DNA from 2 places in the Stutzerimonas sp. KH-1 genome. Region 1 is predicted to be linked to the other one. Evidence: predicted binding sites of a transcription regulator. Region 1 holds the regulator's gene; the other holds the start of a gene.
What was found. Region 1 encodes sigma-54, which starts transcription at its own class of promoters, with help from an activator protein. Its sites were predicted from a motif close to ANTGGCATNNANNTTGCTNT; they were not measured.
Positions count from the first base shown of each region.

Region 2: the regulator sigma-54 is predicted to act here: its motif matches at 1,867-1,886, upstream of flgB (flagellar basal body rod protein FlgB).

Region 1 is NZ_CM137011.1:2,533,887-2,537,082, reverse strand. Features, by position in the region: gene ptsN (PTS IIA-like nitrogen regulatory protein PtsN) at 1-402, opposite strand, end outside; gene hpf (ribosome hibernation-promoting factor, HPF/YfiA family) at 412-720, opposite strand; gene ACX1DW_RS12285 (RNA polymerase factor sigma-54) at 794-2,302, opposite strand; gene lptB (LPS export ABC transporter ATP-binding protein) at 2,450-3,175, opposite strand; gene lptA (lipopolysaccharide transport periplasmic protein LptA) at 3,175-3,196, opposite strand, start outside.
Region 2 is NZ_CM137011.1:2,098,822-2,102,017, reverse strand. Features, by position in the region: gene ACX1DW_RS10010 (chemotaxis protein CheV) at 1-872, shown strand, start outside; gene cheR (protein-glutamate O-methyltransferase CheR) at 905-1,732, shown strand; gene flgB (flagellar basal body rod protein FlgB) at 1,927-2,331, shown strand; gene flgC (flagellar basal body rod protein FlgC) at 2,343-2,786, shown strand; gene flgD (flagellar hook assembly protein FlgD) at 2,805-3,196, shown strand, end outside.

The DNA.
Region 1 (3,196 bases):
CAGTCGCTGGCGCACCTCTTCACGGTCAAGCATGCTGGCGATCTGGCGCAGCAGCTCGAGGTGCTCGTCGGTGGCCGCTTCCGGTACCAGCAAGACGAACAGCAGGTCTACCGGCGCGCCGTCGATGGCGTCGAAGTCCACCGGCGTTTCGAGCCGCAGCACGGCACTCAGCGGGGCGTTACAGCCGACCATGCGGCAGTGAGGGATGGCGATGCCGTTGCCAAATCCGGTCGATCCCAGCTTCTCGCGGGCAATCAGGCTTTCGAATATGGTCTGGGAGTCGAGGTCTGTGAGGTCCTGGGCGATGACCTTGGCGATCTGTTCCAGGACGCGTTTCTTGCTACCGCCCGGGACGTTCACCAGGGAACGTCCGGGGGTCAGGATGTTTTCGAGTCGGATCATGTCTGGGAGTCAGCGGGAGATGGCGCCCTGGGTATGGTCGAGCTGCTTTTCCTTGTGCTTGATCAGCTGGCGATCGAGCTTGTCGACCAGCAGGTCGACGGCAGCATACATGTCTTCGTGTTCCGAGTTGGCGACCACTTCGCGGCCAGCGACATGCAGCGTCGCTTCGGCTTTCTGCTTGAGCTTCTCGACCTGCAGGATCACCTGGACGCTGATGATGCGGTCGAAATGACGGGCAAGCCGATCGAACTTCTCCTCGATGTAGTCACGCAGGGCATTGGTTACTTCCAGATGAACACCGCTGATATTGACTTGCATACTGCTATCTCCTTTGCCTTGTGCGAAGAGCAGGTCCGAAGCCCTGCCGCCGGGACGTTTCGGCCTTGGCCGATCACAGTAATCGTTTGCGCTCGCTGGATGGCGCGATACCGAGCGACTCCCGGTATTTGGCGACTGTGCGGCGGGCTACCTGAATGCCCTGCGCTTCCAGTAAACCAGCGATCTTGCTGTCGCTCAACGGCTTTTTCTGGTTTTCCGCCGCCACCAGCTTCTTGATGATCGCGCGGATCGCGGTGGACGAGCATTCCCCGCCTTCTGCCGTGCTGACGTGGCTGGAGAAGAAGTACTTGAGTTCGTAGATGCCGCGCGGTGTGTGCATGTATTTCTGGGTCGTCACGCGCGAAATGGTCGACTCGTGCATGCCCACCGCTTCGGCGATGTCGTGCAGCACCAGCGGTTTCATGGCCTCGTCACCATGCTCGAGAAATGCACGCTGGTGCTCGACGATCTGCGTGGCGACCTTCATCAGCGTTTCATTGCGGCTGAGCAGGCTCTTGATGAACCAGCGTGCTTCCTGCAGCTGGTTGCGCATGAAGGTGTTGTCGGCACTGGAATCGGCACGTTTGACGAAGCTGGCGTACTGCGCATTGACGCGCAGGCGTGGCATGGCGTCCTGGTTCAGCTCTACCAGCCAACGGTCGTTGTGCTTGCGGACGATCACGTCAGGCACCACATATTCCGGCTCGCTCGCTTCGATCTGAGAACCCGGGCGCGGGTTGAGCGTCTGGATCAGCTCGATCACCTGGCGTAGCTCGTCCTCCTTGAGCTTCATCCGGCGCATCAGCAGGTTGTAGTCGCGGCTGCCGAGGACATCCAGGTAATCGCTGGCCAAACGCTGCGCTTCGCTCAACCAGGGGGTGCGCTCGGGCAGCTGACGCAGTTGCAGCAGCAGGCATTCGCGCAGATCGCGCGCGCCGATCCCGGCGGGTTCGAACTGCTGGATGCGGTGCAGCACGACTTCGACTTCGTCGAGTTCGATCTCCAGTTCTGGGTCGAACGAGTCGGTGATTTCCTCGAGCGACTCTTCGAGATAGCCCTGATCGTTGATGCAGTCGATCAGCGTGGTGGCGATCAGTCGATCGGTATCGCTCATCGGCGCGAGATTGAGTTGCCAGAGCAGGTGGCTCTGCAGGCTGACGCCAGATGACGTGCGGCTGGTGAAGTCCCACTCGTCATCATCGTTGCTGGGCAGGCTGCTGGCGCTGGTCTGGTAGATGTCCTCCCAGGCGGTGTCGACCGGCAGCTCGCTGGGAATGCGTTCACCCCAGTCAGCGTCATCGAGGCTTTCGCTGCCGTGCGATGGCTCGTCGTAGGTGCTGTCCTGTGTGGCGCTTTTCTCGCTGGTGGCCTCAGCTGGGCGGTCAGCAGCTTCGGCCATCGGGTCGGAGCTGTCGAAGTCGTCGCCGTCTTCCTCGCGCTCGAGCATGGGATTCGAATCCAGCGCTTCCTGGATCTCCTGTTGCAGATCGAGGGTGGATAGCTGGAGGAGGCGTATGGCCTGTTGCAGCTGCGGTGTCATCGTCAGCTGCTGGCCCATCTTCAGGACTAGCGATGGTTTCATGGCAGAGGACTTCAAACCTTTTATGCCGGCGCAACCGCGCCCGTTCCGACATGTGGCGCGCCAGGCGCCAACAGAAAGCAAATTATATGCCTGCCGAGGAAGCCTTTGCCTAGGGCCGATTTGCCGAGCTGCGCAAAAAAAACGGCTCTACAGACGGAATTCGTGGCCCAGATAGACTTCCTTGACCAGTTGGTTGCTCAGGATTGTTTGGGCGTCGCCCTCGGCGATCAGCTGGCCATCGTTGACGATGTAGGCGGTTTCGCAGATGTCCAGGGTTTCACGGACATTGTGGTCGGTGATCAGTACGCCGATGCCCTTGGCCTTGAGGTGGTGGATGATCTGTTTGATGTCGCCCACCGATATCGGATCGACGCCAGCGAAGGGTTCGTCGAGGAGGATGAATTTGGGCGCAGTAGCCAGCGCACGGGCGATCTCCACGCGGCGACGCTCGCCGCCGGACAGGCTCATGCCGAGGCTGTTGCGGATATGGTTGATGTGGAACTCCTGCAGCAGGCCTTCCAGCGCCTGCTGGCGGCCGCTACGGTCCAGATCCTTGCGGGTCTCGAGAATCGCCATGATGTTGTCGGCGACCGAGAGCTTGCGGAAGATCGAGGCCTCCTGCGGCAGATAGCCGATCCCGGCGCGCGCGCGACCGTGCATCGGCAGATGGGTCACGTCGTTCTGATCGATCAGTACTCGACCCTGGTCGGCATTCACCAGGCCGACGATCATGTAGAAGCAGGTGGTCTTGCCAGCCCCGTTGGGGCCGAGCAGGCCGACGATCTGCCCACTTTCGATGGACAGGCTGACATCACGGACGACCTGGCGGCTCTTGTAGCTCTTGGCCAGATGCTGGGCTTTGAGGACGGCCATTACTCCGCCTGCTCCGCTGCC
Region 2 (3,196 bases), 440 kb from region 1:
AGTTGCTGCTGTTTCGCCTTGAGGGCGAGCAGTTGTATGGGATCAACGTGTTCAAGGTCCGAGAGGTGCTGCAGTGTCCTCGGTTGACCATCATGCCCAAGTGTGGACGGGTGGTGCGCGGCGTGGCGAGCATTCGCGGCAGTACCTTGCCGATACTCGATCTGTCTCTCGCTACCGGCAAATCCGCGCTGATGGACGTGCAAAATTCCTTTGCGGTGATTACCGAGTACAACAACCGCACGCTCGGGTTTCTGGTGCGTTCGGTCGAGCGAATCGTCAACCTGAACTGGGAGGCCATCTTGCCTCCACCCAAGGGCGCGGGGCGAAACCACTATCTGACTGCCGTTACGCACATCGACAACAAACTGGTCGAAATCATCGACGTGGAAAAGGTGCTGGCCGAGGTGGCGCCGACCTCCGAGGAGATTTCGCCTGATGTCGTGGACGAGGATACCCGGAACAAGGCGCTCTCCTGCCGCGTTTTGATCGTCGATGACTCGTCGGTGGCGCGCAAGCAGATCACGCGATGCCTGGAGAACCTTGGGGTCGAAGTCATCAAGTTGAACGACGGGCGCGAGGCCCTCAACTACCTGAAGCGGATGGCGGATGAGGGCAAGAACCCAGCTGAAGAATTCCTGATGATGATTTCCGATATTGAAATGCCGGAAATGGATGGCTATACCCTGACTACCGAGGTGCGGCACGATCCGCGCATGCATGGTATGCATATACTGCTGCATACTTCGCTTTCCGGTGTGTTCAACCAGAACATGGTGAAGCGGGCGGGCGCGGATGATTTTCTCGCCAAGTTCCAGCCTGACGATCTTGCAGCCCGGGTGGCTGATCGGATCAGGCAGGCGGATGCAAACTGAGGCTCGGTCCTCTACATGATGGTGAGGCTTTATTGGTGTCAGTCGATCTGGATTTCGAGCAGTTCCGGGTATTCCTTGAAAAGACGTGCGGCATCCTGCTGGGCAGCAACAAGCAGTATTTGGTGTCCAGTCGCCTGAACAAGCTGATGGAGCAGCAGGGCATCAAGACGCTTGGTGACCTGGTCAGGAAGATTCAGGCGCAGCCGCGCAGCGGGCTGCGCGAGCTGGTGGTCGATGCGATGACGACCAACGAAACGCTATGGTTCCGCGATACCTATCCGTTCGAAGTGCTCAAGTCACGGGTTTTGCCCGAAATGTTGAAAGGCGCGTCCGGGCAGCGGCTGCGAATCTGGTCCGCCGCATGCTCCTCGGGGCAGGAGCCCTATTCGCTGTCCATGGCCATCGACGAGTATGAGCGCGGCAACCCGAGCCAGCCAAAAACGGGGGTGCAGATCGTTGCGACCGAACTATCCGGTGCCATGCTTGCTGCCTGCAAGGCTGCCGAATACGACAGTCTTGCAATTGCCCGCGGCCTGTCGAGCGAACGTCTGCAGCGATATTTCGATGTCAAGGCGCCGGGTCGTTGGGCGGTGAAGCCTGCGATCCGCTCGCGCGTCGAGTTTCGCGTCCAGAACCTGCTCGACAACTATGCGGCTCTGGGTAAGTTCGACATCGTTTTTTGTCGTAATGTCTTGATCTACTTCTCCGCGGATGTGAAGAAGGACATCCTCAAGCGTATTCATGCCACGTTACGCCCTGGAGGCTATCTCTTCCTCGGTGCATCCGAGGCCCTCAATGGTCTTCCGGAGCTGTACCAGATGGTGCAGTGCAGTCCGGGCATCATCTACAAGGCCAAGTGATCGTTCCAGAGAGCGGCAGAAAACTGTCGCGTCTCTGCTCCAAACGCGGCAAAAAGGCGGTAAGCCCTTGCCGCTTTTGACGCCGAAGGCTCGGCTTCCTCGCTTATATCCTTGTAAATCAAGCTCTTGATGCGTCTGGCACGACACTTGCTGCTGTGTGCGCAAGCAGACTGTACCCGACAGAGGGCAGATCAATGAGCATCAGTTTCGACAAGGCATTGGGCATTCACGAGAAGGCGTTGGGCTTTCGCTCGCAGCGTGCCGAGGTGCTGGCCAACAATATCGCTAACGCCGATACCCCCAATTACAAAGCCCGTGATCTCGACTTCGGTAGCGTGCTTGCCGAACAGGCGGCGCGTAGCCAGGGCAGCTTCGGCGTTACCCGAACCAGCGAAAAGCACATCGCCGCCGAAGGGGTGGAGATCGCCGATGCCTCGTTGCGCTTTCGTACGCCGGCACATCCCTCGCTCGACCAGAACACCGTCGATCTGCAGATCGAGCAATCCAACTATGCGAAGAATGCCGTGGATTTCCAGGCAAGCTTCACCCTGCTCAATAGCAAATTCAAAGGGCTGATGAATGCCCTGCGCGGCGAATAAAGGAGTGCTTCATGTCTCTTAGCAGCGTTTTCAACATTGCCGGTAGCGGGATGAGTGCACAGAGCACTCGCCTGAACACAATTTCCAGCAACATCGCCAACGCCGAGACCGTTTCGTCAAGCGTCGATCAGACTTACCGGGCACGCCATCCAGTATTCGCCACCGTCTTGCAGCAGGCCAACGGCCAGCCCGACCAGTCGCTATTCGCCGGCCAGGACCAGGCCGGGGTTGGCGTTCAAGTGCTGGGCGTGGTCGAGGACCAGAGCGAGTTGCAGGCCCGCTACGAGCCCAATCATCCAGCCGCCGACGAAAGCGGGTATGTCTATTACCCGAACGTCAATGTGGTGGAAGAGATGGCCGATATGATTTCGGCCAGTCGCGCCTTCCAGACCAACGCCGAACTGATGAACACGGCCAAGACCATGTTGCAGAAAGTGCTGACGCTGGGTCAGTGATAGTTACGAGAGCGCACTATGAGCACTACGAACGGCGTCGGTGGTACCGGCTCGATACTGGATCAGTACCAGTTTGGTGAAAACCGCGAAGCCAAAGGCAACGAGCTTGGCAAGAACGAGTTCCTTGAGTTGTTGGTCGCCCAGATGAACAACCAGAACCCTCTGGAGCCTCAGGAAAACGGCGAATTCATTGGTCAGCTAGCGCAGTTCAGCACCGTGGAAGGCGTCGAGAAGCTCAACTCGAGCATGCAGACAATCCTGTCTGGCTATCAGTCATCTCAGGCGCTGCAGGCCTCGTCGCTGGTAGGCCGAAAAGTCATTGTGCCGAGTGACAAGGCTGTGGTCGATACCAGCGAGACCTTCAAGGCCAGCCTGGTGTTGCCGACCTCCAGCAGCAACGTTTTCGTGAA